One region of the Cupriavidus sp. UYPR2.512 genome, then DNA from elsewhere that is predicted to be linked to it. Evidence: predicted binding sites of a transcription regulator. Region 1 holds the regulator's gene; the other holds the start of a gene.
The links. Region 1 encodes NrdR, which represses ribonucleotide reductase genes. Its sites were predicted from a motif close to CACNANATNTNGTG; they were not measured.

Region 1 (14,275 bases):
TCGCCAAGCTGCGCGTGCGCGCGCCTTGCCGCGGCAATGTCGTTCAGCCGGAAATACAGCAGGCTGCGCATGGTCATGCCTCGTTTGGTGTCAGGTCCATTTGCCGCTGGACCACGGAAAGCCTGCGAAACGCCGGGCGCCTGGGCGCCGGAATGTTTTCGCCAGGGGGGAGGACGGCGACTGCAGCCGCGGCCATCCGTTGCCCACGGCCTGGTCCCAGTCGATCAGCAGGGTGGCGGCACGGTGCAGGTGGGTCGCGGCCAGGCGCACAAAGCCCAGGCGCGCGCGCATCGGCGCAGTAGGGTGCCGGTCACGCAGCAGGCGCGTGGCCGGAAGTCGCTGATACAGGATTCTGGCGGTGGGGTCGGGCACGGTGGTTTCCTTCATGGGTGCCGGGCAGCAATCCGGCCGGCAGTTGAAAGCAACGGCGGGAGCGCCAGCTCGCGAACGAGCGCGCGGCGCGGCGGGCAGGGGGGCATGAGGGTCCAGGTGGTCCCCGTGAGTGACTTCAGCAGTCACCGGTGCTAGACGTTGTCGAGGGGGGAGGCCCGGGAACGAGTGGCGAGCGCCTGTGGGCATACATGGACTGCAAGCGCTCCCACATCATTCTAGGCCTCGGGCGTTGCAGGAACCAGCTGACTTACAACAAAGCTGCCGGGCTCCGCGCGGCGCACTTTCCCCGGGGGCGACGGCGCAAGCAAATTGCCACAGGAGGGGGTTGTCAGCGTATGCTCGCGACAAAAGGGCACGCCCAGCCCTGAATGCCGCCGCGCTGGCAAGCGGCGGTCCGGACTTCAGATCAGGGCGCCAGCCCGATCGCGCCAGCAGACTTTGCACAACAAAGGGAGACAAAGATGTCGAGGCAGATCAAGAACAAGGCCGAACTGCGTGCCCTGGTACGCGCCGAGCAGTCGAAGTTTGCCGCCTGCGAGGGCGCCTGCTTTGGCGATGTGGTCTGGCACGCGCCGGACGCCGGCGGCTGCAACTGGAGCCTGTCCACGATGGAAGGCGGCAACAGCAGCGCCTGCGTGGAAGCGCTGCGCCCCTTCACCGACAAGCTGCGCGAGGCCTATAACGTGCCCGACGAGGGCAAGTAGCCCGCGGTATTACGCGGGGGCCTGCGCGGTCGACAGCATCCGCTCCACATAGCGGGCGATCAGGTCGATCTCCAGGTTCACGCGTGCGCCCGGCTTGAGTTCCTGCAGCGTGGTGACTTCCACGGTGTGCGGGATCAGGTTGATGGAGAACACGCAGCCGTCGGCTTCGTCATTGACGCGGTTGACGGTCAGCGACACACCATTCACCACGACCGAGCCCTTGTAGGCCAGGTAGCGTGCCAGCTCGCGCGGGGCGCGGATGCGCAGTTCATGCGATTCGCCTACCGGCGCGAAGTGCACGACTTCGCCCAGACCATCGACGTGCCCGGACACCAGGTGGCCGCCCAGGCGGTCGGCCAGGCGCAGAGCCTTTTCCAGGTTGACGCGGCCGGTGCTCGCCAGCCCCACGGTCTTGTCCAGCGACTCGCGCGAGACTTCGACGTCGAAACTGTCGGGCGCCATGGCGATCACGGTCATGCAGGCGCCCTGGATGGCGATGCTGTCACCGATGATGACGTCCGACAGGTCCAGCCCGCCCGCGGCGATATGCAAGCGCACGCCGGCATCGGCGGCACCCAGCGGGGTAACGGAATCAATGCGGCCGACTGCCGCGACAATGCCTGTAAACATGGTGGTGTCTTCTGCTTTGGGTATTTGGAATCTGGATACGCGGTGCCGGTATGTGCCGCTCTATGCGTCGTTGCGCCGGGCGATCAGCCGCAGGTCGTCGCCGATCTGCCGGATCTCATGCCAGCGGAACTGCGCGGCATCCTGCAGCCGCGCCAGCGGCGGCAGGTTGAACATGCCCTGGGCATCGCCCAGCAGCTTGGGCGCGAGGTAGATCAGCAGCTCGTCGGCGCAATGCTCGCGCACCAGTGAACCATTGAGCTTGAAGCCGGCCTCCACGTGCAGCTCATTGATGCCGCGCCGGCCGAGTTCTTCCAGCATGCGGCGCAACTCGACCTTGCCGTGCGGGTTGGGCAGGACGACGACTTCGGCGCCACGGCTTTCCAGTGCGCGCTGGCGTTGCCGGTCCTCCACCGCGCAGAACACCAGCACCGGCTTGGCCAACTCGCTGGTGTCCGGCGTCAGGATCTGCGCGTCCAGCGGGACCTCCAGCCGCGAATCGACCAGCACCCGCTGCGGCTGGCGCGGCGTGGCGATGGCCCGCACCGTCAGCGCGGGGTTGTCGTCGCGCACGGTGCCGATGCCGGTCAGGATCGCGCACGCACGTGCGCGCCAGGCATGGCCGTCGTCGCGCGCGGCCTGGCCGGTGATCCACTGGCTGGTGCCGTCATGCAGCGCGGTGCCTCCGTCCATCGATGCCGCCACCTTGACGCGCACCCACGGCAGCCCGCGCGTCATGCGTGAGACGAAGCCGATATTCAGGTCGCGCGCTTCCTTTTCCAGCAGGCCGCAGCGCACATCGACGCCGGCTTCGCGCAACCGCTGCAGGCCGCGCCCGGACACCGACGGGTTGGGGTCCTCCATGGCCGCCACCACACGCGTCACGCCCGCGCGCACCAGCGCATCGGCGCACGGCGGCGTGCGCCCGAAATGGCTGCACGGCTCCAGCGTGACATAGGCGGTGGCGCCGGCCGGGTCCAGCCCGCGCGCCAGCGCGTCCTTCATCGCCTGGATCTCGGCATGGTCCTGCCCGGCCGGCTGGGTGAACCCCTGGCCGATGACCTGGCCATCCTTGACGAGCACGCAGCCGACGCGCGGGTTGGGCGTGGTGATGAACATGCCCCGCGCGGCGAGCGCAAGGGCCTGTTGCATGGCGGCGTGGTCGGTATCGGAAAACATTCGGCGGTTGCGTTTGCCTTGGCGCAGCGATCTGGAATACAGGGCTGCCGGGTTATGGTGGTCCGGAGGAGTCCGTCGCATCGCAGTCAGCGTCGCGGCCGGGTGTGCAGAGTCGGATACGTCCCTGCGCGCCCAGCCTGACTTGCCGCTGCTCCCCACGGCAGCCGAGCGTGAAAGTAGCGGCCTGGAAACCGCCTTGCTCAGATCGAGAGTATCCCACAGGCAGGAATTTCAGCACATTCGTGCCGCGGGCGGTCTGGCGCAGCGTGACCCACAGGCAGGGCATGCCCGGCTCGACGACCGACAGCACGGCGCTGCGCTCCGGGTCGCCACGTTGCGCATTCCCCACGACCAGCTGCCAGCCACGGTCCAGCGTGGTCTCGCCCGGCAGCGGCTGGAGGGTCACCTCGACCCGCCGCGCCAGGGCCGTGGCCCGCGCCAGTGCCAGCGATGCCGCCAGCCGGTCGGCTGCCAGCGACACTTGCTGGCGGGCCAGCAGGCCGCTGAATACCGGATAGGCTGAGCTGGCCAGCAGCGCCAGGATGGCGAGGCCGGTGAGCAGTTCGACCAGGGCCAGCCCATGCTGGCGGCGGGGCGCGCAGGTCATCTTCCTGGTCTCAGCAATGCGCCGGAAGCGGCCGTGCCACGGCCTCGCCTTCGGGCAGCGACAGCCACTGGCCGGTACTGCGCAGGATCAGCACTCCGCACTCGGGGTCGGACTGCTGCGGGATGGCCCGCAATTCGACGCAGGCATCCAGGGCGGCTTGCGGGCAGGGTGCCGCCGTCACCAGATGGCGCACGGTGCCGGCAGCCGGTACCGGGAGCGGCCATTCCCCGGCCGGCGCTTCGGCATCCAACGCCGCGGCAAACGTCATGGCGCCGACGGCGTGCCGCTCCAGTTGCAGCATCGATGCCGTCAGGGCAGCACGCGCCTGGGCGCGCCATCCCCGCATCAGGTAGCCGTGCCACGCGGGCACGGCAAGGCTCGCGAGGATGGCCAGGATGGCCAGTGCCGCCGCAAGCTCGACCAGGCTGAAGCCGTTGCAGCGCTGGCACGCGGGTGTGGCGGCGGTCAAGGCAGGTCCTCCCGGGCCGGGCCGACGATCTCGCGCCAGCGCAAGCGCCCGGTGCGCCGGCTGGCCAGTGTGTGCGACAGGCGCGTGGCGGCGTTGCCATCGACGGCCCAGAGCGACAACTCGTGGGCCTGGCGTGAGGCGAGGCCAGGTTGCGCCGGTGTTGCCGGCAATTCGGTGGCGGTGACGAACACGCTGGCACCCGGTGGCAACAGATGGCCAGTGGCGACGTGCAGGCGCTCGCCGTTGCTGGCCTGGGCGACGGAGTCTCCGGTCCCGGCCAGCACCAGGTAGGCCCGTTGCGCGCCATCGGGCGTGCGCGTGACGAACAGCAGATAGCCCGGGAATACGGCCTGGATCTGCACGACCTGCTCGCCGGGGTTGGGCAGCGTCAGATGCCAGCCGGCGCTGTCGGCGGAGACCGGTTGCGCCCGCAGGATGTGCCCGCCGTCGCTGGCTTGTGTCATGACTGGAACCAGGCTGGTGCCGTGCGGGGCCGAGCGGTCCGGTATTGCCGCGAGTTCGTTGCCCGCGCCATAGACCACCACCGGCGCCGTCGTGGCGCCCAGCAGCACCGGCGGCTCTTCCGTGAGTGGCTGCGTTGGCCCCTTTATCCTGTGCAGGCACGACGCGGCGGCCGCGCTGCCTGATGGCGGCGCATCCGCGAGCGGGAATCGCCATAGCTGGCCGGCATCGTCCGTCGCATACACGGTGCGTGCAGCGCCTGTCATGTCGGACAGCACGCTGACCGCAACGAGGTTGCCGGTCGCCGGATTGCCCTGGCAGCCCCGCTCTGGCAATGGCAGGGTGCGGATGGCATGCTGGCCGGCCCATGCCGCGCCGGCAGGCTTGTCGAGCGGCAGCAGCGCGAGGCCGGAACGGGCTGCCATCGACTTGTCATTGGTGGTGGCAGCCAGTGTCATCACTGCGTACCAGCGCAATCCGTCCTGGCCAGGCACGCCGGCCGCACGCACCGGGCCGCGTGCGGACAGTGGCAATGTGTCAGTGGCGGCGAGCTCCCATAACAACGTGAAGGGCATCGGACCGTCGGGATCCGAAACGTCAAGCGCAAAGGCTGCTGCGGGATTGCCGGCCCCGGCACTGCCAGGGACGCCGCACAGCAAGACGGTGCGCCATTCGCCGCGGACCGTCACGTCCTGCGCTTCCGGGCGGGGGCAGGGCGCGGGCACCAGCGGTGCGCCGGCCGCCGGCATGGCGGCGGCGTAGGGCAACAGCACCCCTGGCAGATAGGCGGCGCGCTCTTCTCCGGTCGCGGCATCGAACCCGTGCAGCAGGCCATCGTTGGTGCCCAGCCAGGCCATATTCGGGCGCAGGCCGTAGCGCAGGCGAAAGCCGGTGTGGCCGGGTTTGCCGGGCGCCCAGGCTGGCGGCGCCACCACCCGCGCACGGGCGCCTGCCGCGTTGCCGAGCCGCGTGTCGCGCGGCCGCAGACCCGCCTGGGTACGGTCGCCGCGCAGCCATTCGAGATGGGAGCGGTCAAGGCGCTTCAGCGTGTCCACGCTATCGGTGTCCCGGAAAGCCGCGTCGATCGCGTCCCACTGCAGCGGTATGGCGTGCGGCGGCGCTGCGCCCGTCGGCGCTGAGGACGTGAAGATCCGGCGCGATGCAACGGGCTGGCGGTCGAGGCGCTCGCCGGCTTCCCATAATGCAGGCGGCAGCGCCGGCGCCGATCCTTGCCAGCCGACAGCGAACAAGCGCCCGGTCCACGGATACGCGCCGTCCGTGGTCCGGTAAGCCAATGGCAGCCGGCCTGCTTCGGAGCCGGTGGCAGCGAACCCCGGCGCGAAGGTCATGGCAAGACAGGCGAGGGCAACGACGGCGCGGCGATTCATGGCTGGAACACACTCTGGACCACCGCGCGCACGGCGCGGCTGCGGCCGAACCCGATGGCCGTGATCCGGATCCGGGGCGCCAGCGTGGTGGCGGAAGCGGTGTCCGGGGCGCTGTAGCCGGGCGGTGCTTCGTCCAGGATCTCGGCGACATACCGCGGCAGTTCCCGCGTGCCGAGCGTGCCAGCGGGCAGCTCCGGCAGCGTCGCACCGGTAAAGCGGCCCAGCGGCACGCCGACCGCATCCGCGTTGGCCCCCGCGTTGGTGTCCGCCAGCAGCCAGGGCTGCCATACAGGCGGGCCTGCCACCGCGGGCCGGCACAGGCCGGCCTGACGGCCGCTGCCGCAGTGCCCGGGCGCTGGCCAGTTGTCGAGCCGGCCCGTCATGTCTGGCGATGCCGCTGCCGCGAGCAGGTCCGCCTCGGCGTCGAGCAACGCGACCTCGGCGGCCCGGAAGGCGATTTCGCGTTCGAGCTGCATGACGACAAGTTGCCGGCCCGACAACAGCATGTGCAGCGCACCGGCAGCGATCAGCACGACCAGCAGCAGCATCGTGCCGCAAAGCAGCAGCGTGACGGCGCCTGACTGGCGGCGGCATGAAAGGTGGCGGCGGGCTAGCACAGTGTCTCCTGGCAGCGTGGCGCATTGCGCAGCCGTACCGTGGTGGCGAAGACGCGGCGCGCGGTGACTGCCTGCGATGCCGCGGCCGGCGCCAGATCGCCGGCCGCGGTGCCGGGCGTTGGCAACGGGTCGGCGCTGTGGCCCGGGTTTGCCGCCGCGGATCCCGGCCGGTCGCCGCGCACGGCAATGGCAACCTGCACGGCTACCACGCGATGCCAGGCGGATTCACCCAGTGGCTGGATCGTGGATGCCGTCTCGAAGCGGTCCGCGCGGCCGTCGCCGTCTGTATCCAGGCCGTAGCGCACCTGCAGTGACTCGATGCCGCGGATCAGCGCGCCGGAGGTCCAGCCGATGCCGTCGATCACGCCATTGCGGCGCGCCGGGTAGCGGCACAGCAGTTGCGGCACGCCATCGCTGCCTGCTGCGACGTAGAGGACGTTGGTGGCGACGTAGCCACTGTTTGCATTGGCGCCGTCCATGCGCGCAGCAACCGCGTAGCCGCTGCAGTCGACCATGGTCTCGTCCGGTTGGGCCGGTGCCGTGGTCAGTGCGCTGCCGCTGAAGCGTACCAACAGCGCGTCGCTGCGGCCGATGCCGGATTTGCCGCAGGACGGCATGGCACCCATGGCGGGCTGGCCGCAGTTGTCGGCGCCGCTGACGGCGGGCAATGCTGCGCTGGAGGTGGCGGATATGGGCTCCCCAGGCCAGCCCGACTGGCGCAGCAGCGACGCGATGATGGTCAGTGCGCGCTGGCCGCGTTCCTCGAGCAGAATGCGGTCGGTGGCGGTGAGGTAGGCGGTGCGCGAGGCTTGGAACGCCACCATAGCTGCCGCAGTGACAACCAGCCCAAGCATCAGCCCGACCAGCAATTCGATCAGCGAAAACGCCTTGGATGATTGCCACCTCATGGCTGCACCCACAAGACGATCGAGGGTATGCCGGGCTGCCCGCCAAGCCGTCCTGCCATGATCAGTCGCGCGCCATCGGGGCACGGAAACGCCGGGATGCTTCCGCACCGGCTCGACCAGAGGTCTGGCCGCTCGCTTTGCAGTGCCGGCTGCGCGGTGTCCAGCTCAGTGATTTCCACGGCGAGGCGTGCAGCCTGGGCCAGGGCGTCGAGTTTGCGCAGGTGGGCGAGCGCCTTCGGCGCCGTCCCCATCATTGGCATCAGCCCGGCTGCCACGACGATCAGCGCGCAAAGCGTTTCGTGCAGGGCGAAGCCGGCGGGGCGGCTGGTGCAGCGGCGCTTGCCGTGCGGGCAGGCAGTTTGATGTGCTGGCTTGCGAAGATCCGGCATGGGCGGTCACCGAGACTGGCAGGGACCGTCAAAGTAGCTGTCGCGAGCAGGCGAATACGTGCCTAAGCGTGAAGGATTTGCAGAATGTTGTTTCGGTTTTCCTGGGATCAGCTACCAGGCAGCCTGGCTTACTGACACACCGTGGTTTGTGTCGGCACGGGCGCGCATACGCGGACCCTGCCCAACTGGCTGATATCGACGAGTCTCTGGTTGCCGGTGCCCAGTCCCATCAGCACCTGGGCAGACTGCATCGCAGCGGCCAGCGTGCGTGTATAGCCTACGGGCGAGTAGGATCCCGGCCCTTTTAATATGCGACAAGCGGGCCTTGCGGGAGAGCAACGGGGATTAAACAACGATTTTGTTACTTTGCTACCCCTTCCGGGGGGTGGACGCCGCAAACTCGTCCAGCACTTCGCGGAATTCCGACACGTCCTCAAAGCTCCGGTACACCGAAGCAAAGCGGATATACGCAATCTTGTCGAGCTTGCGCAATTCGCGCATCACCAGTTCGCCGACCTGGCTGCTGGGGATTTCCTTTTCGCCCAGGGCCAGCAGTTTTTCTTCGATGCGGGTGATGGCTTCGTCGATGGCCTCGGCCGAGACCGGGCGCTTGCGCAGCGCCAGGCGCATGGAATCCTTCAGCTTGGCGCGGGTGTAGTCCACGCGCGAGCCGTTTTTCTTGACGATGGCGGGGAAGAACAGCTCGATCCGCTCATAGGTGGTGAAGCGGCGGTCGCAGGCTTCGCAGCGGCGGCGCCGGCGCACGGCATCGCCGTCTTCCGACATGCGCGTGTCGAGTACCTGGGTATTGGAATGACCGCAAAAGGGGCATTTCATGCCGGACCACCTTCAGTTGAACCCCGTCGCCTTGTCCGTGTTGTCGTTCTGCGGTGGCGGGGCGGGTTGGCGAGGCCCGCAAGCCGGCGCCCCGGGGCGCCGGCTTGCGGAGCTGCCGGCCGCTCATGCGAACACGCATGGGCGGCCTCGATGCATCAGCCGTAGACCGGGAAACGCTTGGTCAGGGCTGCCGCCTGCTCGCGCACGCTGGCGATATTGGCGGCGTCGTGCGGGTTGTCCAGCACATCGGCGATCAGGTTGCCGACGATGCGGGCTTCTTCTTCCTTGAAGCCGCGCGTGGTCATGGCCGGCGAGCCAACGCGGATGCCCGAGGTCACGAACGGCTTTTCCGGGTCATTCGGAATGGCGTTCTTGTTCACGGTCAGGTGCGCTTCACCCAGGATGCGCTCGGCTTCCTTGCCGGTAATGTTCTTGGCGCGCAGGTCAACCAGCATCACGTGGCTCTCGGTGCGGCCCGAGACGATGCGCAGTCCGCGCGCGATCAGGGTCTCGGCCAGCACGGCGGCGTTCTTCACCACTTGCTGCTGGTATTCCTTGAACTCGGGGGTCAGCGCTTCCTTGAACGCCACTGCCTTGCCGGCGATGACATGCATCAGCGGGCCGCCCTGGATGCCGGGGAAGATCGCCGAGTTGATGGCCTTCTCGTGTTCGGCCTTCATCAGGATCACGCCGCCGCGCGGGCCGCGCAGGCTCTTGTGCGTGGTGGTGGTGACGAAGTCGGCGTGCGGCACCGGGTTCGGGTACACACCCGCGGCGATCAGGCCGGCGTAGTGGGCCATGTCGACCATGAAGTAGGCACCGATCGACTTGGCCACACGGCCGATGCGCTCGAAGTCGATGCGCAGCGCGAAGGCCGAGGCGCCGGCGATGATCAGCTTGGGCTTCTTCTCTTGCGCCAGCTTTTCCAGCGCGTCGTAGTCGATGTCTTCCTGGGCGTTCAGGCCGTAGCTGACCACGTTGAACCACTTGCCGCTCATGTTCAGCGCCATGCCGTGGGTCAGGTGGCCGCCTTCGGCCAGGCTCATCCCCATGATGGTGTCGCCCGGCTTGAGCACGGCGAAGTACACGCCCTGGTTGGCCTGCGAGCCCGAGTTGGGCTGCACGTTGGCGGCTTCGGCGCCGAACAGCTGCTTGACGCGGTCAATGGCCAGCTGCTCGACGATGTCGACGTACTCGCAACCGCCGTAGTAGCGCTTGCCGGGATAGCCCTCGGCGTACTTGTTGGTCAGCTGCGAACCCTGGGCGGCCATCACGGCCGGCGAGGTGTAGTTCTCGGAGGCGATCAGCTCGATGTGGTCTTCCTGGCGCTGGTTTTCCTGCTGGATGGCGGCAAAGACCTCGGGGTCGATCTGGTCGATCGTAAAACGGCTGCGTTCGAACATGGCGAAACTCGTCTGAAAAATAGGGAATCCGATTCACGCATCGGGGGTAGGGCGCGCGGGGAAGGCTAGCGGCGACCAGCACCGGCGGCACTTTGTAACCGTCGGTGCAGGGCGCACCCTGCTTCCCATTCGCTGCCCAGGCGAGCGGCAGGCGCAAAGAACTTCACGCCTAGGCGTGCTGAACGTTACGCGAACGCGTAATGAACGTCACGCCAGAGAACTTGCGCTTCCTCGTGGTAGTGCCCACTGACTTCGCCAGTCGCGCAAGATGGAATGGTTGCGCGCAGTGTAGCGCGAGGCGGGCGCCCGCTGCAAGCCGTCGGCCCCGCCAGGCAAGGACTGGCAAGGGCTGGCCAGCAACTTGCTGTTGCAAAGTCGCCATGCGGGTTTACACGAAACCGCGATCGCTCTCCGTTACAATCGCGGCCATGACAAACTTTGTCTGGACCCTACGGGTGTACTGGGAAGACACCGACGCGGGTGGTGTGGTGTTCTACGCCAACTACCTGAAGTTCTTCGAGCGCGCCCGCACCGAGTGGCTGCGTTCGCTCGGCATCGAGCAGCAGTCGCTCGCCGACGAGGCGGGCGTGGTCTTTATCGTCCGCAGCACGGCGGTGGACTACAATGCGCCCGCCCGGCTGGATGACCAGCTCGAGATCCGCACGCGCATCGACCGGGTCGGCCCGGCCTCGGTCCAGTTCTCCCAGGAAGCCTGGCGTGGCGAGGTGATGCTGGCCTCGGGCGCGATCCGTGTTGGGTGTGTCGATCGAAGCACTTGCCGTCCCGCCCCGATTCCCGACCCCGTTTTAGCTACCATCAAGTCCGCACGATGAATCCCGTGACCGTCACGCAAGACATGTCGATCATAACGCTGGTGCTCCACGCCAGCCTGCTGGCACAGGCCGTCATGGCGCTGTTGCTCGTCATGTCCCTGTTTTCGTGGACCTATATCTTCCGCAAGCACTTGGCGCTGCGCTCGGCGCGCACCCAGACCGAGGGGTTCGAACGTGACTTCTGGGCCGGCGGCGACCTGCAGGCGCTTTATAACAGTGCCCTCAACAACCGCCACAACACCGGCGCGCTGGAGCGGATCTTTGAATCCGGCATGGGAGAGTTCCTGAAGGCGCGCGAGCGCGGCAACGAAGCCAGCGCGCTGCTCGATGCGGCCCGGCGCGCGATGCGCGCGGCCTACCAGCGCGAGATGGATGTGATGGAATCGCATCTGCCATTCCTGGCGTCGGTCGGTTCGGTGAGCCCGTATATCGGCCTGTTCGGCACGGTCTGGGGGATCATGAACGCGTTCCGCGGCCTGTCGAATGTGCAGCAGGCGACGCTCGCATCGGTAGCCCCCGGTATTGCCGAGGCGCTGGTGGCGACCGCGATCGGCCTGTTCGCGGCGATTCCGGCGGTGATCGCCTACAACCGCTATGCCACGGAGATCGACCGCCTGGCGATCCGGTTCGAGAGCTTCATGGAAGAGTTCCTGAACATCCTGCAACGGCAGGCGCGCTAACTGCACACGTATCGAATCTAATCCAGACGGTCCGGGCGCAAGCCCGGGCCGGCGTTTCCAGGAGTCCTGCAATGGCAGCCATTCAGCGCCGCGGCGGCTCGCGCCGCCGGGCCAGCGCCGAGATCAATGTCGTGCCGTATATCGACGTCATGCTCGTGCTGCTGGTCATCTTCATGGTGGCGGCGCCGATCGTGAGCCCCGCCACCGTCGACCTGCCCACCGTGGCCAACGCCACGCCGCAGCAGAAGGCGCCGCCGATCGTGGTCACCGTGCACGAGAGCGGCCAGCTCATCGCGCGCGGCAAGGACAACGCCGGCAACGCCTTCGAGCGCAAGCTCGACAAGCAGGGCCTGCTCGACTTTGTGCACCAGCGCCAGAACGAGAATCCCGACCAGCCGGTGGTGATTGCCGCCGACCGCGCGGTCAAGTATGAGGCGGTGCTGGACGTGATGTCGATCCTGAAAGCCGATGGCATCAAGCGCGTCGGCCTGATGGTCAAGTCCAAGACCTCCTGACGCATTGAAGCGCCTATCTGATTGCCGTTGCGCCTGATGAAGACCGTCGCCGCCTATCCCTACCAGCCGGTCAAGGAGCGGGGAACCCTGCGTTCCTTCCTGTTCGCGCTCTTCATGCATATGCTGCTGGCCGTCGTGCTGTACTACGGCGTGCGCTTGCAGAGCAGCACCCCCGTCGGCGCCGAGGCCGAGCTGTGGGAAGAGATTCCGGCCGCCACCGCGCCCCCGCCGCCGCCGCCGGAGCCGGTGGTGCAGCCGCGCCCGGCCCCGCCGCTGCCCGAGGTGAAGAGCAAGGTCGAGGACGACGCCGACATCGCGCTGGAGCGCCAGAAGCGCCGTGCCGAGGCGGCAGCGCGCGAAGAGGCCGAGCGCAAGCAGGCGGCTGCGCGCAAGGAAGCCGAGCGTAAAGAGGCGGAACGTAAGGAAGCCGACCGCAAGGAAGCCCAGCGCAAGGACGACGCGAAGAAGAAGGCAGCGCAGCAGGACCAGCAGCGCAAGGAACAGGCCGAGCGCAAGGAAGCAGAACGCAAGGAAGCAGAACGCAAGGAAGCAGAACGCAAGGAAGCAGAACGCAAGGAAGCAGAACGCAAGGAAGCGGACGCCAAGGCCAGGGCCCAGGCGGACGCCAAGGCCAAGGCTGACGCCAAGGCAAAGGCTGATGCCGAGACCAAGGCCAAAGCCAAGGCGGATGCCGACGCCAAGGCCAAGCGCGAGGCTGCCGCCAATGCCCAGCGCAAGAGCGAGCTGGCGCGCCTGCAGGCGCTGGCCGGCGGCTCCGGCGCGGGCGGTGGCGGCGTGGGCAGTACGGCCGGCGCGGGTGCCGGCGGCGGTGGCAAGGCGTCGCCGGGCTATTCCGACCGCGTGCGCCGCCGCGTCAAGCCGAATATCGTCTTTACCGAGGACGTGCCGGGCAACCCGACCGCGGTGGTGTCGGTGCAGCTGGCGCCGGATGGTTCGCTGCTGTCGGCGCGGCTGTCCAAGTCCAGCGGCAACTCGGGCTGGGATAATGCCGTGCTGCGCGCGGTGGAACGTTCCGACCCGCTGCCGCGTGATGAGAACGGCAAGGCGCCGGCCAGCTTCACCATTACCTTCCGGCCGAAGGACTGAGTGACCTGGGCGGCATGATTTGCAACATAATGCAACCTTCATCGCTGGGTCTTGGTCCCAGCGCTAGCATGGCAGGTTGCCTGACGCGGCCGGCAGTGTGCGATACGCACGCAGACGGGGCATGCGCCACGCGCCGCAATGCCGTATTTGCCCGTGTTGCCGATTGCCTGCCGTGCCCGACGAAACTTGAAATCGACTGAGGAGCAGCATGCGAAAGCTTTGGGCCCCCAACTGGCTGTCCGCGAGGCGGCACAACGCAACCCAACCCGAATCCCAACGTGCCATCGGCCCGGTCCCCCTGGCCGGCCGCCGCGCGCTGATGGCCTGGCTGGCCGCGGCGATGACGATGGCAGCCGGCGCCGCGCACGCGCAACTCAACGTTGAGATCTCCGGGGTTGGTTCCAGCCAGCTCCCGGTTGCGACCGCCAACTTCCAGGGCGAGGCCCAGGCCCCGCAGAACCTGACCGCGATCATCCGCGCCGACCTGGCGCGCAGCGGGCGCTTGCGCAATGTCGATCCGGGCGGTGCCACGGTGGCGGAATCCGCCAATGTCGACCTCGGTAGCTGGAAGTCGCGCGGCGCCGATGCCTTCGTCGCCGGCAGCGTGACCCCGGCCGCCGGCGGCAAGTATGAGGTCCGCTTCCGCCTGTACGACACCGTCAAGGGCCAGAGCCTGGGCGGGCTGGCCTTTACCGTCAACCAGTCCCAGCTGCGCGTGACCGCGCACAAGATCGCCGACTACATCTACGAAAAGCTGCTGGGCGAGCGCGGCGTGTTTGCCACGCGCCTGTCCTACGTGTCGAAGGTGGGCGGCCGCTACCAGCTGCTGATTTCCGATTCCGATGGCCAGAATGCGCAGGTGGCGCTGACCAGCAACGAGCCGATCATCTCGCCGTCGTGGTCGCCGGACGGCGCGCGCGTGGCCTATGTCTCGTTCGAGGCCAAGAAGCCGGTGGTGTATGTGCACGACCTGGCCAGCGGCAAGCGCACGCTGGTGTCGAACCAGAAGGGCAACAACAGCGCGCCCTCGTGGTCGCCTGACGGCCGGTACCTGGCGCTGGCGCTGTCGCGCGACGGCAATACCCAGGTCTACCAGGTCAATGCGGACGGCTCCGGCATCCGCCGCCTCTCCCGCAGCAGCGCCATCGACACCGAGC
Region 2 (14,275 bases), on a different contig from region 1:
GTGCTGCTTGATGCGGGCGCGCAGCGCGTCCCAGTCCATGGTGCTGGACAGGTCCACTTCCAGGTAGCCGCCGCGCTCTTCGGCCAGCAGCTTGAGCGAGTCTTGCGGCAGGATGCCGCGGTCCCACAGCGAGCCTTCATAGGTGCTGTAGCGGCCGCGCTCTTCGGCCAGTTCGGTCGAAGCCTGGTAGGCGTAGTAGCACACCGCTTCCATCGAGGTGTCGGCAAACTTGACGGCGGCGTCGCTGGAGTACGGCGTACGCAGCACGTGCAGGCAATCCTGGAAGCCCATGATGCCCATGCCGACCGGACGGTGGCGCAGGTTGGAATTGCGGGCCTTGTCGACAGCGTAGTAGTTGATGTCGATCACGTTGTCGAGCATGCGCATGGCGGTGCGCACGGTCTTCTGCAGCTTGGCGTGATCCAGCGCGTAGGTGCCGTCGGCTTGCTTGGTCATGTGGGCGACCAGGTTGACCGAGCCCAGGTTGCACACGGCGATCTCGCTCTCATTGGTATTGAGCGTGATTTCCGTGCACAGGTTGGAGCTGTGCACCACGCCCACGTGCTGCTGCGGGCTGCGGATGTTGCACGGATCCTTGAAGGTGATCCACGGGTGGCCGGTCTCGAACAGCATGCCCAGCATCTTGCGCCACAGTTGCAGCGCGGGCAGCTTCTTGAACAGCTTCAGTTCACCGCTGGCGGCCTTGGCTTCATAGCCGAGGTAGGCCTTCTCGAATTCCTTGCCAACCTTGTCGTGCAGGTCCGGGCAGGTGGCGGGCGAGAACAGGGTCCACTCGCCGGCTTCCATCACGCGCTTCATGAACAGGTCCGGAATCCAGTTGGCCGTGTTCATGTCGTGGGTGCGGCGGCGGTCGTCACCGGTGTTCTTGCGCAGTTCCAGGAATTCTTCGATGTCCAGGTGCCACGTTTCCAGGTAGGCGCAGACCGCGCCCTTGCGCTTGCCGCCCTGGTTCACGGCCACGGCGGTGTCGTTCACTACCTTCAGGAACGGGACCACGCCTTGCGACTTGCCATTGGTGCCCTTGATGTGCGAGCCCAGTGCGCGCACATTGGTCCAGTCATTGCCCAGGCCGCCGGCAAACTTGGACAGCAGCGCGTTTTCCTTCAGCGCTTCGTAGATGCCTTCCAGGTCGTCCGACACGGTGGTCAGGTAGCACGACGACAACTGCGAGCGGCGGGTGCCCGAGTTGAACAGGGTCGGCGTGGACGACATGAAGTCGAACGACGACAGCAGCTGGTAGAACTCGATGGCGCGCGCTTCGCGGTCTTTCTCGTTCAGCGCCAGGCCCATGGCCACGCGCATGAAGAAGGCCTGCGGCATTTCGATGCGGGTTTCATCGATATGCAGGAAGTAGCGGTCGTACAGGGTCTGCAGGCCCAGGTAGTTGAACTGGAAGTCGCGGCCGGCGTCCAGCGCCGCGCCCAGGCGGGCCAGGTCGTAGGTGGCCAGTTGCTCGTCCAGCAGCTCGGCTTGAATGCCGCGCGCGATGAACTTGGGGAAGTACTCGGCGTAGCGCGTGGCCATTTCGCTCTGGGTCACTTCCGCGCCCAGGATTTCCTTGCGGATGGTGTGCAGCAGGATACGGGCGGTGACCTGGCTGTAGTCCGGGTCCTTTTCGATCAGGGTACGCGCGGCCAGGATGGCGGAGTCGTACACCTGGGTCATCGGCACGCCTTCGTACAGATTCTTCAGGGTTTCCTTCAGGATCGGCTCGGCGCTGACGGCATTGCCCAGGCCGGAGCAGGCGTTGTCGATCAGGGCGTGCAGCGCGGCGATGTCCAGCGGATGGCTCACGCCGCCGTCGGTCACGTTGACGCTGATGCCGCCTTCCTGCACGCGGGCCACGGCCTCGGCGCTGGCGCTGGCGCGTTCTGCCTTGCGCTTCTCGCGGTACAGCACGTAGGCGCGGGCCACTTCATGCTCGCCCGAGCGCATCAGCGCCAGTTCCACGTGGTCCTGCACGTCTTCAATATGGATGGCGCCGCCGTTGGGGCGGCTGCGCACCAGCGCGCGCACCACGTTGTCAGTCAGTTGCTCAACGATCTCGCGCACGCGCGCGGAAGCGGCGCCCTGCCCGCCGTTCACGGCGAGGAAGGCCTTGGTCATGGCAACGGCGATCTTGGACGGCTCGAAAGCCACCACAGCGCCGTTGCGACGAATGATCTTGTGATCCGGGTAATTCGTATTGGCGGCGTTGGCGGGGGTCTGCTGCGCGGTCGGTGCGATACCGGCGGCGGCGCCACCCGTGGTGATTTCGTTCTGGGCCGTTTGCATGAGAACTCCTGTTTTTACCCTGGAAATAAGAGACAAAAGAGTCCCTGGCGAAATGCGGCGAAAAGAACGTCCCTCCCGGCTGGAAAGCGGGTTCGGACAGACTGCCTTTACGTGAACATTTCGCCAGGGACTCTTGTGATTCGCTGGCCTTAGAGGGAGGTTCGGGACGATGCACGAACTTCGTGATCCCCAACTGACCCCTGGGCCGGCTCCCCGGTTTGACTACTAGATATAGTGGGTGCTGCCTGAAACTGGGCTAAGTATAGTGAAACGAATGCGAATGACCAGTCTTGACAAGCGCTTTTTGGAGGGCGCAGGCGTCAGTGCGGCAGCGCCACATGCCCGCAAGCCTAGGACTCGCAAGGGTTTTCGCCAGACCGTTCGCAACTGCACATTTCACAAAAATTTTTTTGATTGTTGCGACGGTGCGATAGCCCCACACGGACGTGGGGCATCAGCGCCAGGACTGGGCGCCCTGGCGTGGGGAAAGACGTTATGAATCAGTCACCCGAGGGAGGGGCCGATCCGCAGCGATACGGCAGCATACCCGGCGGCAATGACGCTTCTGTGGCAAAGCGCTTCCAGTCGAAATGCGGGCCGGGATCGGTCTTGCGCCCCGGGGCGATGTCGCTGTGGCCGGCAATCGCGCGCACCGGGTAGGCGGCCAGCAGCGCAGGCACCAGCGCGGCCACGGTGTCGTACTGGGCCAGGGTGAACGGCAGGTCATCGCAGCCCTCGATCTCGATGCCGATGGAAAAATCATTGCAACGGGCGCGGCCGAAGAAATCGGACTGCCCGGCATGCCAGGCCCGCTGTGTGCACGGCACGAACTGCACCAGTTCACCCTCGCGGGTGACCAGGAAGTGCGCGGACACCTGCACCTGGTGGATGGTGGCAAAGAACGGGTGCTTGCCGGGATCGAGCCGGTTCTGGAAGAAGGCCTCGATGTCGCCGCTGCCGAACTGGCCCGGCGGCAGGCTGATGTTATGCAGCACCACCAGGTCCACCGGCATGCCGGCCGGGCGCGCGTCGAAGTTGGGCGACGGCACGCGGCGCGCGGCGGGGACCCAGCCGTCGGCATCGGGTAGGTAGCGGTGCGCGGGCCTGGTCATGGCGTGCCCTCGCCTTCCACGGCGCTGCGGTCGGCGGCGTCCATGGCTTCGCGGATGCCCAGCTGCTGGATGCGGTAGCGCAGCTGGCGCAGGTTCAGGCCCAGCAGCGGCGCGGCCGCGGTGCGGTTGAAGTTGGTCTGCGCCAGCGCCTGCAGGATCAGCTCGCGCTCCACGGCTTCCAGCCTGGCCGGCAGGTCGATCGGGAAGACGATGCCGCGGCAGGCACGTTCGGCGGGGTCGCCGGCAGGCTCAGCTTCGGGCGCGCTGGCCGGGGCCGGTGCCACGGGTGGCGGCTCTGCCAGGGCCGGCGCAGGCGCGGCGGCCGGCCGCACCGGCGCCCACATGCCTGTGGCGCCCCAGGGGGCGTAATAGTTTGGCGCCGTTGCCGGCGCGGGGGCATGCATCAGCCCGGCGCGCTCGGCGCCGGCGTCCAGCGGGCCCAGGTCGGCCAGCTCGATCTCTTCGCTTTCGGCAAAGGCGTAGGCGCGCTCCAGCAGGTTCTCCAGCTCGCGCACATTGCCCGGGAAGGGGTAGGCCACCAGCCGTTGCAGCGCCGGCGGTGACAGCCGCTTGGGGTGCGGGTCGCCGTAGCGCACCGCCAGGTGGTCCAGGATGGCGCGTGCCAGCACCGGGATGTCTTCCCCGCGCTCGCGCAGCGTGGGCATGCGCAGCGCCAGCACGTTCAGCCGGTAATACAAGTCCTGCCGGAACTGCCCGGCCGCCACCATCGCGGCCAGGTCCTTGTGGCTGGCGCACATCACGCGCACGTCGACGGCGTCTTCGCGGCTGGCGCCGATCTTGCGCACGCGGCGCTCCTGCAGCGCGCGCAGCAGCTTGACCTGCATCGGCAGCGGCAGGTCGGCCACCTCGTCCAGCAGCAGCGTGCCGCCGTTAGCGGCCTGGAAGAAGCCGCCGCGCTCCCCGTCGGCACCGGTGAAGGCGCCTTTGACATGGCCGAAGAACTCGGACTCCATCAGGTTCTCGGGGATGGCGCCGCAGTTGACGGCGATAAAGGGATGCGCTGCCCGCCCGCTGGTGGCATGGATGGCGCGCGCGGCGCGCTCCTTGCCGCTGCCGGATTCGCCGCTGATCACCACCGGGGCCATGCTGCGCGCCAGCCGCGACAGCGAGCGGCGCACCTCTTGCATGGCGGCGGAATGGCCGGGCAGCAGCGCCGCGGCGCGGTCGGCGGCCCGCTCGGCCGCGGCGGCTTCGGCATCGGTGCTGTCGCGCTGCTGGCGGCCCAGCGCGTTCAGCACCAGGCTGCGCAGCTGTTCCAGCGAGACCGGCTTGGCGATGTAGTCGAAGGCGCCGGCCTTGAGCGCCTCTACGGCGTTGTCGGCGCTGCCGTAGGCGGTGATGACCGCCACCGGGATGCGCTCCGGCGCGGCCGACAGCTGGCGCACGATCTCGATGCCCAGGCCGTCGCCCAGGCGCATGTCGGTCAGCACCAGGCTGTAGCGGCCCTGGGCCAGCTTCTCGCGCGCCTCGGCCAGGGAGCCGGCTAGCACCACATCATGGCCCATGCGGCGAATCGAGATGTCCAGCAGCTCGCGCAGGTCGGCCTCGTCGTCGATGACCAGGATGGGATCGGGCGCTCGGGACATTCGCGGTGGCATGGAGTGGTAGCTGGGTTGGGACAGGTCAGGCGGCGGCCGCGTCGGCGTTTTCAATGCGCAGCGTCAGCACGAAGGCCTTGGCCGGCAGTGTATCGCGCGCGGCGGGGGCCAGCATGCCGGTGCGCTCGAGCAGCGCCGGCAATGCGATGGCGCCGTAGCGCACCTGGGCGTCATTGGCGCCGCACAGCTCGCGCGCCATGAACAGCCCCAGCCCGGTGCCCTGGGCATTGCTGGTGAAGAACGGTTCGAACAGGCTGCGCTGGTGCTCGCGCGCGACTTCGGCGCCGTCGTTCCAGACGATCAGCTCGGCATGGTGCTGGTCCAGCGCATGCGCCAGCAGCCGGATCGAGCCCGGCAGCCGGCTGCAGTAGCGCCAGGCGTTGTCCAGCAGGTTGCCCAGCACCTGCTGCAGCTGCGAGGCGTCGAACACCACCGGCTGGGCCACGTCCACGGTCAGCCGGATGGCATTGGCGTTGATGTCGGCCCGGCCTGCCGGGCGGGTCTCGCCGGCCTGCGGGCGGCGCGAGCGCATTTCGGCGCGCCAGCGCTCGACGATCTCGGGCAGCGCCTGCGCCAGGTGCACGGTGCTGCGGCCGGTGCGCGGGCGGCGCGACATCTGCAGCACGTCTGAGACGACCTGGTCCAGCCGGCGCACGTTGTCGTTGATGATGCGCAGCAGGCGGGGGTCGATATCGACATCGGCGCCGCCATGGTCCTGCGCGGCGGGATCGTGCCGGCCGGAATCGCCCAGCAGCTCGCTGGCCTGGCTGATCGCCGCCAGCGGGTTGCGAATCTGGTGCGCGATGCTGGCCACCAGCCGGCCCATGGCGGCCAGCTTTTCCTGCTGCACCTGCTCGGCGATGCGTTCCCAGCTTTCGATATGGACCAGCACGGTGTCGCGCATCTCGCTGCGCAACAGCGCCTCATCCTCCTGCGACCAGGCCATGGCCTCGTTCTGGGCGATGGCCAGGCGCAGGCGCCCGGCGGCTTCGGGCGACAGTTCGCTCCAGGCGGCCGTATCCAGCGTGGCCGGCACGGTGCGGCCATGCGCCATGGTCGACCGCAATCCTGCCAGCCCCGGCAGCACAAAGCGCAGCCGCAGCCGGGTGTGCTGCATGGTGCCGTCGGCCAGCGCGGTGCCGGACGCCATCGGCAGCAGCTGCAGGATGCGCGGCACATCGTCCTTGCTGTGCAGCCAGTCGCGCAGCATCTCCATCAGCGGCTGCAGGCGCGGGATGCGGCGCAGGTCGAACAGCACAGCTTCGCCGCCCTGCCCTGCCGTACCACCGAGCCGGCGTGAGTAGATGCGCTCATGCGACTGCACGCCCAGCAGCACTACCGCCGCCGGGTTGGCCGCCACCACCGCGCCGTTGGCGCGCATCAGCATCACGCCGTCCTGCATGTCGTTGACCATCAGCCGGTTGACCAGCTGCTGCAGGCGCAGCTCCTGCTCGCGCGCCAGCGCCAGGCGCTCCTGCGCGATCTGGCGGTTGGCCAGCATATACATCAGCAGCGCCGCGATCATGAACACCAGGCCGAACAGGCCCGAGCCCAGCAGCCCGGCATCGGCCTGGCGCAGCAGGATGGTGTGCATGAAGGGCCCGCTCATCACCACCAGCGCGGAGATCGACGCGGCAAACAGCGCGAACAGCAGGCTGGTGAGCGCGCCGGCTTCCAGCGCCGGCAGCAGGAAGATCATGGCCAGGCCCTCGGCCTGCCCGCCCCGCCCCAGCACGCTGAAGACCAGCGCCAGCAGGGCGAGGTCGGCCAGCACCTGCACCCGCACGCGCAGATGGAAGTGCCGGCGCCACAGCGTGCCGGCCAGCATCGCCAGGGCAATGCCAAGATAGGGCACGGCAATGGTCATGGCCGCCGCGTGTTCGATGCCGCCCAGGCGCCAAAGGTCGAACGGCACGGGCGGGATCGCATTCGTGACGGCGGTGACGGGTGCCGGCTCGCCGCGCTGCATCAGCGCAAAGCCGACCAGCAGCAGGCCCACCGCCACGCGGGTCCAGCAGAAATAGCGCAGCAGGCGCCAGTGGAAGTCAGGCGGCTCGGGCTGGCGCCACAACTGCGCCAGGCCGCGCCAGGCGTTCAGCCGGTGCCAGCCCGACGACGCCGGCTCTGTCATGGGTGCGGGCCGCCGCTGCCGTCGCCGCCCTCGGCCCGGCTTTCGTCAGGCAGGTGGCTGCGGCGGCAGTAATGCAGGCCGCGCCAGGCAATGGCCTCGCCCTGCGGCAGGTGCACGCCGCACTGGGCGCACTGGACCATGGGTTCGGCGGTGGCATCGGCCGGGCCGGCGGCGCCAGTGCGCTGGCTGGCCTCGCGGGCCTGGCGCGCGCGGTGTTCAGCGAGCCGGGCCTCGGCCCGGGCGCGCAGCCACCAGAAGACGCCCAGCACCACGGCCAGCAGGATCAGGATACGTGCCATGGAAGATCAGAGACGATGCAGGACGACTTCAATCACGAAACGGCTGCCGACATAGGCCAGCAGCAGGATGCCGAACGAGGCGATGACCCAGCGCAGCGCCACCTTGCCGCGCCAGCCGCGGAAGATGCGCCCGGCCAGGATGCCGCCGAACATGGCCCATGAGATCAGCGCGAACACCGTCTTGTGGTCCAGCCGGAAGGCGCGGCCGAACAGCTCTTCAGAGAACAGCAGGCCCGAGCCGATGGTCAGCGTCAGCAGCACAAAGCCGGCGCCGATCAGCCGGAACAGCAGCTTCTCCAGCGTCAGCAGCGGTGGCAGCAGGTCAAGCCAGCGGCCCAGCCATTCGCTGGGTTGCTGCTCCGGCGGCCGCGCCGGCGCGTGCCGGAAGCCGTGCAGGCGCCGTTCAGCCAGCAGCATCAGGAAGGCGTGGAACGCCGCCAGCGTGAACAGCCCGTAGGCCACGTTGGCGATGATGAAATGCAGCTTGAACAGCGGCCGCGCCGCGTAGCCCAGGATCTGCGAACCGGGGAAGGCCAGCGGCATCAGGCTGGCCACCAGCGCCACCGGGATCACGATCAGGCCCAGCCCCGCCAGCGAGAAGAAGAAGCTCTCTATCCAGTAGATGCCCACGCCCAGCCACAGCATGGCCGACAGCGCAAAGGCAAAGCCGAACATCATGCGCTCGGCCGGGAAGATGGTTTCATGCAGCAGCAAGCCGTGGCTGGCCAGCGCCGCCAGCATCAGCACGTGCCACCAGGCCGGGCGCCCTTCGCCGTGCGCGCCGCCCGCCGGGGGAATGGGGCCGCCGCCGGCCACCAGCACGGCCGAGGTCGCCCCCCCTGCCTGGCCGGCAGCGGTGGCAACGCGTGGATGGCGCGTGGCCCAGCCGTGATAGGCCAGGCCGCAATAGAGAAGTGCCGTCAGGGCATACAGTACAATGACCATTTACGCAGTTTACCTTAGTGCCCACGGACGGTGGCGGCCGGTTGAACCGGTGCTCCAGGCCCGCCCCGTGTGCCGGACTGCCTCCGATTTCAGCCCCGAGCCCTGCTCCGACTTCTCCCCCGATTCCTGCCATGCTGGACAATCTCACTCAACGCCTGGCGCGTGTGGTCAAGACCATGCGCGGCGAGGCGCGCCTGACCGAGGCCAACACCGCCGAGATGCTGCGCGAAGTGCGCCTTGCCATGCTCGAAGCCGACGTGGCGCTGCCGGTCGTGCGCGAATTCGTTGCCCGCGTGAAGGAAAAGGCCATGGGCGAGGAGGTTGTCAGCAGCCTCACCCCGGGCCAGGCCCTGGTCGGCGTGGTCCAGCGCGAGCTGACCGCGGTGATCGGCGGCGCCGACGCTGCCAGCGGCAACAACAAGGAAGCCGAGCTGAACCTGGCCGTGCAGCCGCCCGCCATCATCCTGATGGCCGGCCTGCAGGGTGCCGGCAAGACCACCACCGTGGGCAAGCTGGCCAAGTGGCTCAAGGAAAACAAAAAGAAGAAGGTGCTGACGGTCTCCTGCGACGTCTACCGTCCCGCCGCTATTGCCCAGCTCAAGACCGTCTCCGAGCAGGTCGGCGCCGACTTCTTCCCGTCGCAGCCGGACCAGAAGCCCGTGGACATCGCCCGCGCGGCGGTGGACTGGGCGCGCAAGCACTACCACGACGTGCTGATCGTCGACACGGCCGGCCGGCTCGGTATCGACGAGTTGATGATGCAGGAAATCGCCGCCCTGCACGCCGAGCTGAAACCCGCCGAAACCCTGTTCGTGGTCGACGCCATGCTGGGCCAGGACGCCGTCAACACCGCCAAGGCCTTTAACGACACCCTTCCCTTGACCGGCGTGGTGCTGACCAAGCTGGACGGCGACGCGCGCGGCGGCGCGGCACTGTCGGTGCGCCATATCACCGGCCGCCCGATCAAGTTTGTCGGCGTCGGCGAGAAGCTGGACGGCCTGGAGCCCTTCTACCCCGACCGCATGGCCCAGCGCATCCTGGGCATGGGCGACATCCTCGCGCTGGTCGAGGAAGCCCAGCGCGGCGTGGACATGGAAGCGGCCGAGAAGCTGGCCAAGAAGATCAAGAAGACCGGTGACTTCGACCTGGAAGACTTCAAGGCGCAGATCGGCCAGATGAAGAAGATGGGCGGCCTGGGCAGCCTGGTCGACAAACTGCCGGCGCAGTTCGCCCAGCAGGCGCAGGGCGCCAACATGGACCAGGCCGAGAAGCAGGTGGCCCGCATGGAAGGCATCATCAACAGCATGACGCCCACCGAGCGCGCCAAGCCCGAGCTGATCAAGGCCAGCCGCAAGCGCCGCATTGCCGCGGGCGCCGGCGTGCCGGTGCAGGAAGTGAACCGCCTGCTCAACCAGTTCGACCAGATGCAGTCCATGATGAAGAAGCTCAAGGGCGGCGGCATGATGAAGATGATGCGCCAGATGGGCGCGATGAAGGGCGGCATGAAGGGCCTCTTCAACCGCTAGAATCCGTCGCCGCAACCCGACTTGCCTCCCCCGCAAAAGAACAGGACAAACATCATGATGAGCGCCGTACAGGCCCGCGAGCTGTGGGCCAACTCCGAAGAAATCGTCTCCGCCGCGGAAGTCCAGGCATCGCTGGACCGCATGGCCACGGACATCACCGCCAAGATGGGCGATGCCTTCCCGCTGGTGCTGTCGGTGATGGGCGGCGCGGTGGTCTTCACCGGCATGCTGCTGCCCAAGCTGGCCTTCCCGCTGGAGTTCGACTACATCCACCTCTCGCGCTACAACAACAAGACCGTGGGCGGCGAAATGCAGTGGCGCGTGGCCCCGCGTGAATCGGTCAAGGATCGCGTGGTGCTGGTGCTGGACGATATCCTGGATGAAGGCGAGACCATGGCCGCCATCCGCGAGCGCATCATGGATATGGGCGCCAAGGAATTCCACGCCGCCGTGCTGTGCGAGAAGACCCTCAGCAAGGCCAAGCCCATGCACCCGGACTTCTGCGGCTTTGCCGTGCCCGACCGCTATGTCTTTGGCTGCGGCATGGATGCCAAGGGGTACTGGCGCAACCTGGACGCGATCCGCGCGTTGGTGTGAATAATCTGAAGGACTGATGGTTTGCTCCCCTCTCCCGCAGGCGGGAGAGGGGAGCAAGCACGTCACGCCTGGTGCGACCCCAGGATCGGCCAGAGCGAGGCCAGCAGCAGCACCGCCATGCCGATATTGAAAGCGCGCAGCACCTTTGGCCGCGCCAGCCAGCGCCGCAGCGCCGAGCCGCACAACGCCCACATTGCTACGCTGGGCAGGTTGACCACCCCGAAGATCCCCGCCAGCAGCAGCACGTTGAGCCACAGGTTGCCGTGCAGCACGTAGGTGCTGCACGCGCCCACCGCCATCACCCACGCCTTGGGATTGACCCACTGGAACGCCGCCGCGGCCCAGAAGCCCATCGGCCGCTTGACCTGCTGGTCCTGCACGCCGCCGGCCGTGGCCAGCTTCCACGCCAGCCATATCAGGTAGACCGTCGCCACCACGCGCAGCACCTGCCAGGTCCACGGGAAGGCTTGGAACAGCGATCCCAGCCCCAGCCCGACCAGTCCCACCATCAGCGCAAAGCCAATGCTGACGCCGAGCAGGTGCGGCACCGTGCGCATGAAGCCGAAGTTCACGCCCGAGGCGAGCAGCATCGTGTTATTGGGACCGGGGGTGATCGACGACACCAGCGCAAAGCCGGCAAACGCGGCAAAGACACCGGTTCCGGCGGCGAGTTGGGACACTTCCATGACTGACTCCAGGGCGCATTCAGGGAGTCAGTCTACGGTCAGTGAGCGGTACAGTACCGGTACAATTTTGGGAATTAATACCGATACGGGACAGATATGCCGACTGGTTCAGTGCAGGGCGCGCCCGGCCCGTTCTATGGGTTCACCACGGGCAGGCTTACGCCTCGCTGCGGTACGGCCGTTCGCGCAGCCATTTGGTGGCGATCCATTTCTCGCCGGATGCCACCGGCAGGCCGGCGTGCAGCGTACGTTCATCCAGCGTGCCGTCGGGCAGCCGGTAGCTGAAGTAGACCGCGTTGCCCTTGACCGGCGCCACCTCCAGCCCCACGCGCGGGAACGCGGTGGCGCCGCCCGCCTCAGGCGTGTTCAGGTAGATCACCAGGGTGGCGATGCGCTGCCCGCCAACGGAAAGCTGCCGCGCCTCGCCCGGGCGCTGCGGGTTGAAGTAGTCGAAGTGCGGCTGGTACTCGCCGCCGGGCTTGTAGTTGAGGATCTGCAGCCCTTCGCCGTGCTCGGCGGGCACGCCGGTGACGGCGGCGATGCGCGCCTCGATGCGCGCGATCAGGGCGTGCTCGGCCACCTGGAACATCGCGCCCATGCTGGTGCGGGCATCGATCAGGTTCTCGTCGCCGGTATCGGGGTTGACCACCGGCGAGCGCGCCAGGCGGCCGCGCGACAGCGCCACCAGGGCGTCGCACTCGTCGTCGGTCAGCAGTTGCTGGAACAGCTGGACCTGCGGCGACGCCAGCCGGAACAGGATCGGAACCTGGCGGTCGCCGCCATCGGCCGCATAGACCGCGGGCGTGCCGGCGGCGGCGGCGGAGCGGGCCGGGGCGGGCCTGGCCGGCGCGGCACCATCGGCGTCTTGTGCAAAGGCCGCGGCCACGGCCCGGCGCGCAAAGGCGTCGTCATAGCCCGAGCGCAGCATCGACAGCACCAGCGCATCGGCGGCAAAGCCCTGGGCGATATGCCGGGCCAGCCATTGTTCAAGTTCGGGCGAGGATTCGGTGTAGCCGGTCTTGCCGCCGGCAACGGATGCTTCGCGGATCATGACGGATTGGCGGCGACGCGTTGCGACGAGAACGGATTGCGGGCAGGCGGCTCAGACACCGGCGCGCGCGGGCGCGACGGCGCGATCTCGGGATCGCCGGCCACGGTGACCGTGGCTTCGGAATACTGCCAGCGCTTCCACGCCGCCAGCACCGCATTGGGGTACTCGGGGCGGCCGCGGCTGCCGTTGTAGCGGCCCAGCGCCAGGTACAGGTCGCCCTGCTCGCGGTCCAGGTAGTAGCGCAGGATGGTGCAGCCGTAACGCAGGTTGCTCTGCAGGTGAAACAGCTTGCGCGAGTCGCTGTCGCCGATGGCGCGCACCCAGAACGGCATCACCTGCATCAGCCCGCGCGCACCGGCCGAGCTGATCGCGTACTTGCGGAAGTTGCTCTCGACCTGGACCAGGCCCAGCACCAGCGCGGGCTCCAGCCCGGCGCGCTTGGCCTCGTAGTAGGCCACTTCGATCAGTTCCACGCGCACCTGCGGCTCGGGGATGCGCGAGGCCAGGCGGGCGGACATCTCGCCCAGCCATTTCAGGTAGGCCAGGCGCTCGCCACCGGACGCAAACACCGGCCGCGTGGGCCGGTCATCCGCGATGGCGGCGGCCAGCGCGCCACGCACGGAATCGGCCAGGTCTTCTTCCTTTTGCGCGCCGGCGTGGGCTGCCATGGCCGCCAGGGCCAGCAGCAGCCCGCCCGCGCAACGGCGGGCGGCGTCGGTCATGCCGCGGGCGGCGCGCATGGGGCTCAGTTCGCCAGCTGGCTGCGCACGTGGCCGACCACATCGGCCACGCTGACGGCGGTGGCCTGCGCGTCGCGCCGGCCCTGGTATTCGACCTTGCCTTCCTTCAGGCCGCGGTCGCCCACCACCACGCGGTGCGGCACGCCGATCAGCTCCCAGTCGGCAAACATCACGCCCGGGCGCTCGCCGCGGTCGTCCAGGATGACGTCCACGCCGGCGGCCAGCAGCTCGGCATGGATGCGGTCGGCCTCGGCCCTGACGGCTTCGGAGCGGTCGTAGCCCACCGGGCAGATCACCACCGCGAACGGCGCGATCGCGGCCGGCCAGATGATGCCGCGCTCATCGAAGTTCTGCTCGATCGCCGCGCCCAGGATACGGGTGACGCCGATGCCATAACAGCCCATCTGCATCGGCTGGGTCTTGCCGTTCTCGTCCAGGAAGGTGGCGTTCATGGACTCGGAATAGCGCGTGCCGAGCATGAACACGTGGCCCACCTCGATGCCGCGGCAGATTTCCAGCGTGCCCTGGCCGTCCGGCGAGGCGTCGCCGGCGACCACGTTGCGCAGGTCGGCCACGACCGGCTCGGGCAGGTCGCGGCCCCAGTTGACGCCGGTGTAGTGGTAGTCGCGGTAGTTGGCGCCGCAGACGAAGTCGCTCATGTTGGCGACGGTGCGGTCGGCCACCACCTTGACCGGCTTCTTCATGCCGATCGGGCCCAGGTAGCCCGGCGGCGAGCCGAAGGCGTCGACGATCTCGTTCTCGGTGGCAAAGCGGAAGTCGGCCAGGCCCGGCACCTTGGAGGCCTTGACCTCGTTCAGCTCATGGTCGGCACGGATCAGCAGCAGCCAGATCTCGGCGCCGGCTTCGGTATCCTTGGCCAGCACGATCGACTTTACATTGCGCTCCAGCGGAACGTTCAGGAATTCGGCCACCTGCTCGCATTTGACCTTTTCCGGGGTGAAGGTCTTGACCAGATCCTCCTTGGGCGCGGCGCGCTCGGCCAGCAGCGGCAGCGCCTCGGCGGCCTCCATGTTGGCGGCGTAGTCCGAGGTCGGGCAGTAGACGATGGCGTCTTCGCCGGTCTCGGCGATCACATGGAACTCATGCGAGCCCGAGCCGCCGATGGCGCCGTTGTCGGCCGCCACGGCGCGGAATTCCAGGCCAAAGCGGCGAAAGATACGCACGTAGGTGTCGTACATGTTCTCGTACGACTTGCGCAGGCCGTCCGCGTCGCGGTCGAAGGAATAGGCATCCTTCATGGTGAACTCGCGGCC

Region 2: the regulator NrdR is predicted to act here: its motif matches at 2,519-2,532, upstream of A3A5_RS0111300 (ribonucleoside-diphosphate reductase subunit alpha).

Annotation. Positions count from the first base shown of each region.
Region 1 covers NZ_KB902964.1:48,166-62,440, reverse strand. The annotation lists gene A3A5_RS0114075 (hypothetical protein) at 1-77, opposite strand, end outside; gene A3A5_RS0114070 (hypothetical protein) at 91-372, opposite strand; gene A3A5_RS0114065 (hypothetical protein) at 855-1,097, shown strand; gene A3A5_RS0114060 (riboflavin synthase) at 1,107-1,727, opposite strand; gene ribD (bifunctional diaminohydroxyphosphoribosylaminopyrimidine deaminase/5-amino-6-(5-phosphoribosylamino)uracil reductase RibD) at 1,788-2,903, opposite strand; gene A3A5_RS0114050 (Tfp pilus assembly protein FimT/FimU) at 2,956-3,510, opposite strand; gene A3A5_RS0114045 (prepilin-type N-terminal cleavage/methylation domain-containing protein) at 3,521-3,979, opposite strand; gene A3A5_RS0114040 (PilC/PilY family type IV pilus protein) at 3,976-5,829, opposite strand; gene A3A5_RS0114035 (pilus assembly protein) at 5,826-6,446, opposite strand; gene A3A5_RS0114030 (PilW family protein) at 6,440-7,354, opposite strand; gene A3A5_RS0114025 (hypothetical protein) at 7,351-7,743, opposite strand; gene nrdR (transcriptional regulator NrdR) at 8,113-8,580, opposite strand; gene glyA (serine hydroxymethyltransferase) at 8,736-9,983, opposite strand; ZMP/ZTP riboswitch at 10,111-10,256, opposite strand; gene ybgC (tol-pal system-associated acyl-CoA thioesterase) at 10,412-10,816, shown strand; gene tolQ (protein TolQ) at 10,813-11,496, shown strand; gene tolR (protein TolR) at 11,568-12,011, shown strand; gene tolA (cell envelope integrity protein TolA) at 12,048-13,118, shown strand; gene tolB (Tol-Pal system beta propeller repeat protein TolB) at 13,327-14,275, shown strand, end outside.
Region 2 covers NZ_KB902920.1:84,620-98,894, reverse strand. The annotation lists gene A3A5_RS0111300 (ribonucleoside-diphosphate reductase subunit alpha) at 1-2,295, opposite strand, end outside; gene ampD (1,6-anhydro-N-acetylmuramyl-L-alanine amidase AmpD) at 2,796-3,407, opposite strand; gene A3A5_RS0111290 (sigma-54 dependent transcriptional regulator) at 3,404-5,026, opposite strand; gene A3A5_RS0111285 (sensor histidine kinase) at 5,052-7,157, opposite strand; gene A3A5_RS0111280 (PP0621 family protein) at 7,154-7,456, opposite strand; gene A3A5_RS0111275 (inner membrane protein YpjD) at 7,463-8,401, opposite strand; gene ffh (signal recognition particle protein) at 8,533-9,927, shown strand; gene A3A5_RS0111265 (hypoxanthine-guanine phosphoribosyltransferase) at 9,982-10,524, shown strand; gene A3A5_RS0111260 (LysE family translocator) at 10,587-11,210, opposite strand; gene A3A5_RS0111255 (2OG-Fe(II) oxygenase) at 11,368-12,261, opposite strand; gene A3A5_RS0111250 (lytic transglycosylase domain-containing protein) at 12,258-13,001, opposite strand; gene A3A5_RS0111245 (proline--tRNA ligase) at 13,007-14,275, opposite strand, start outside.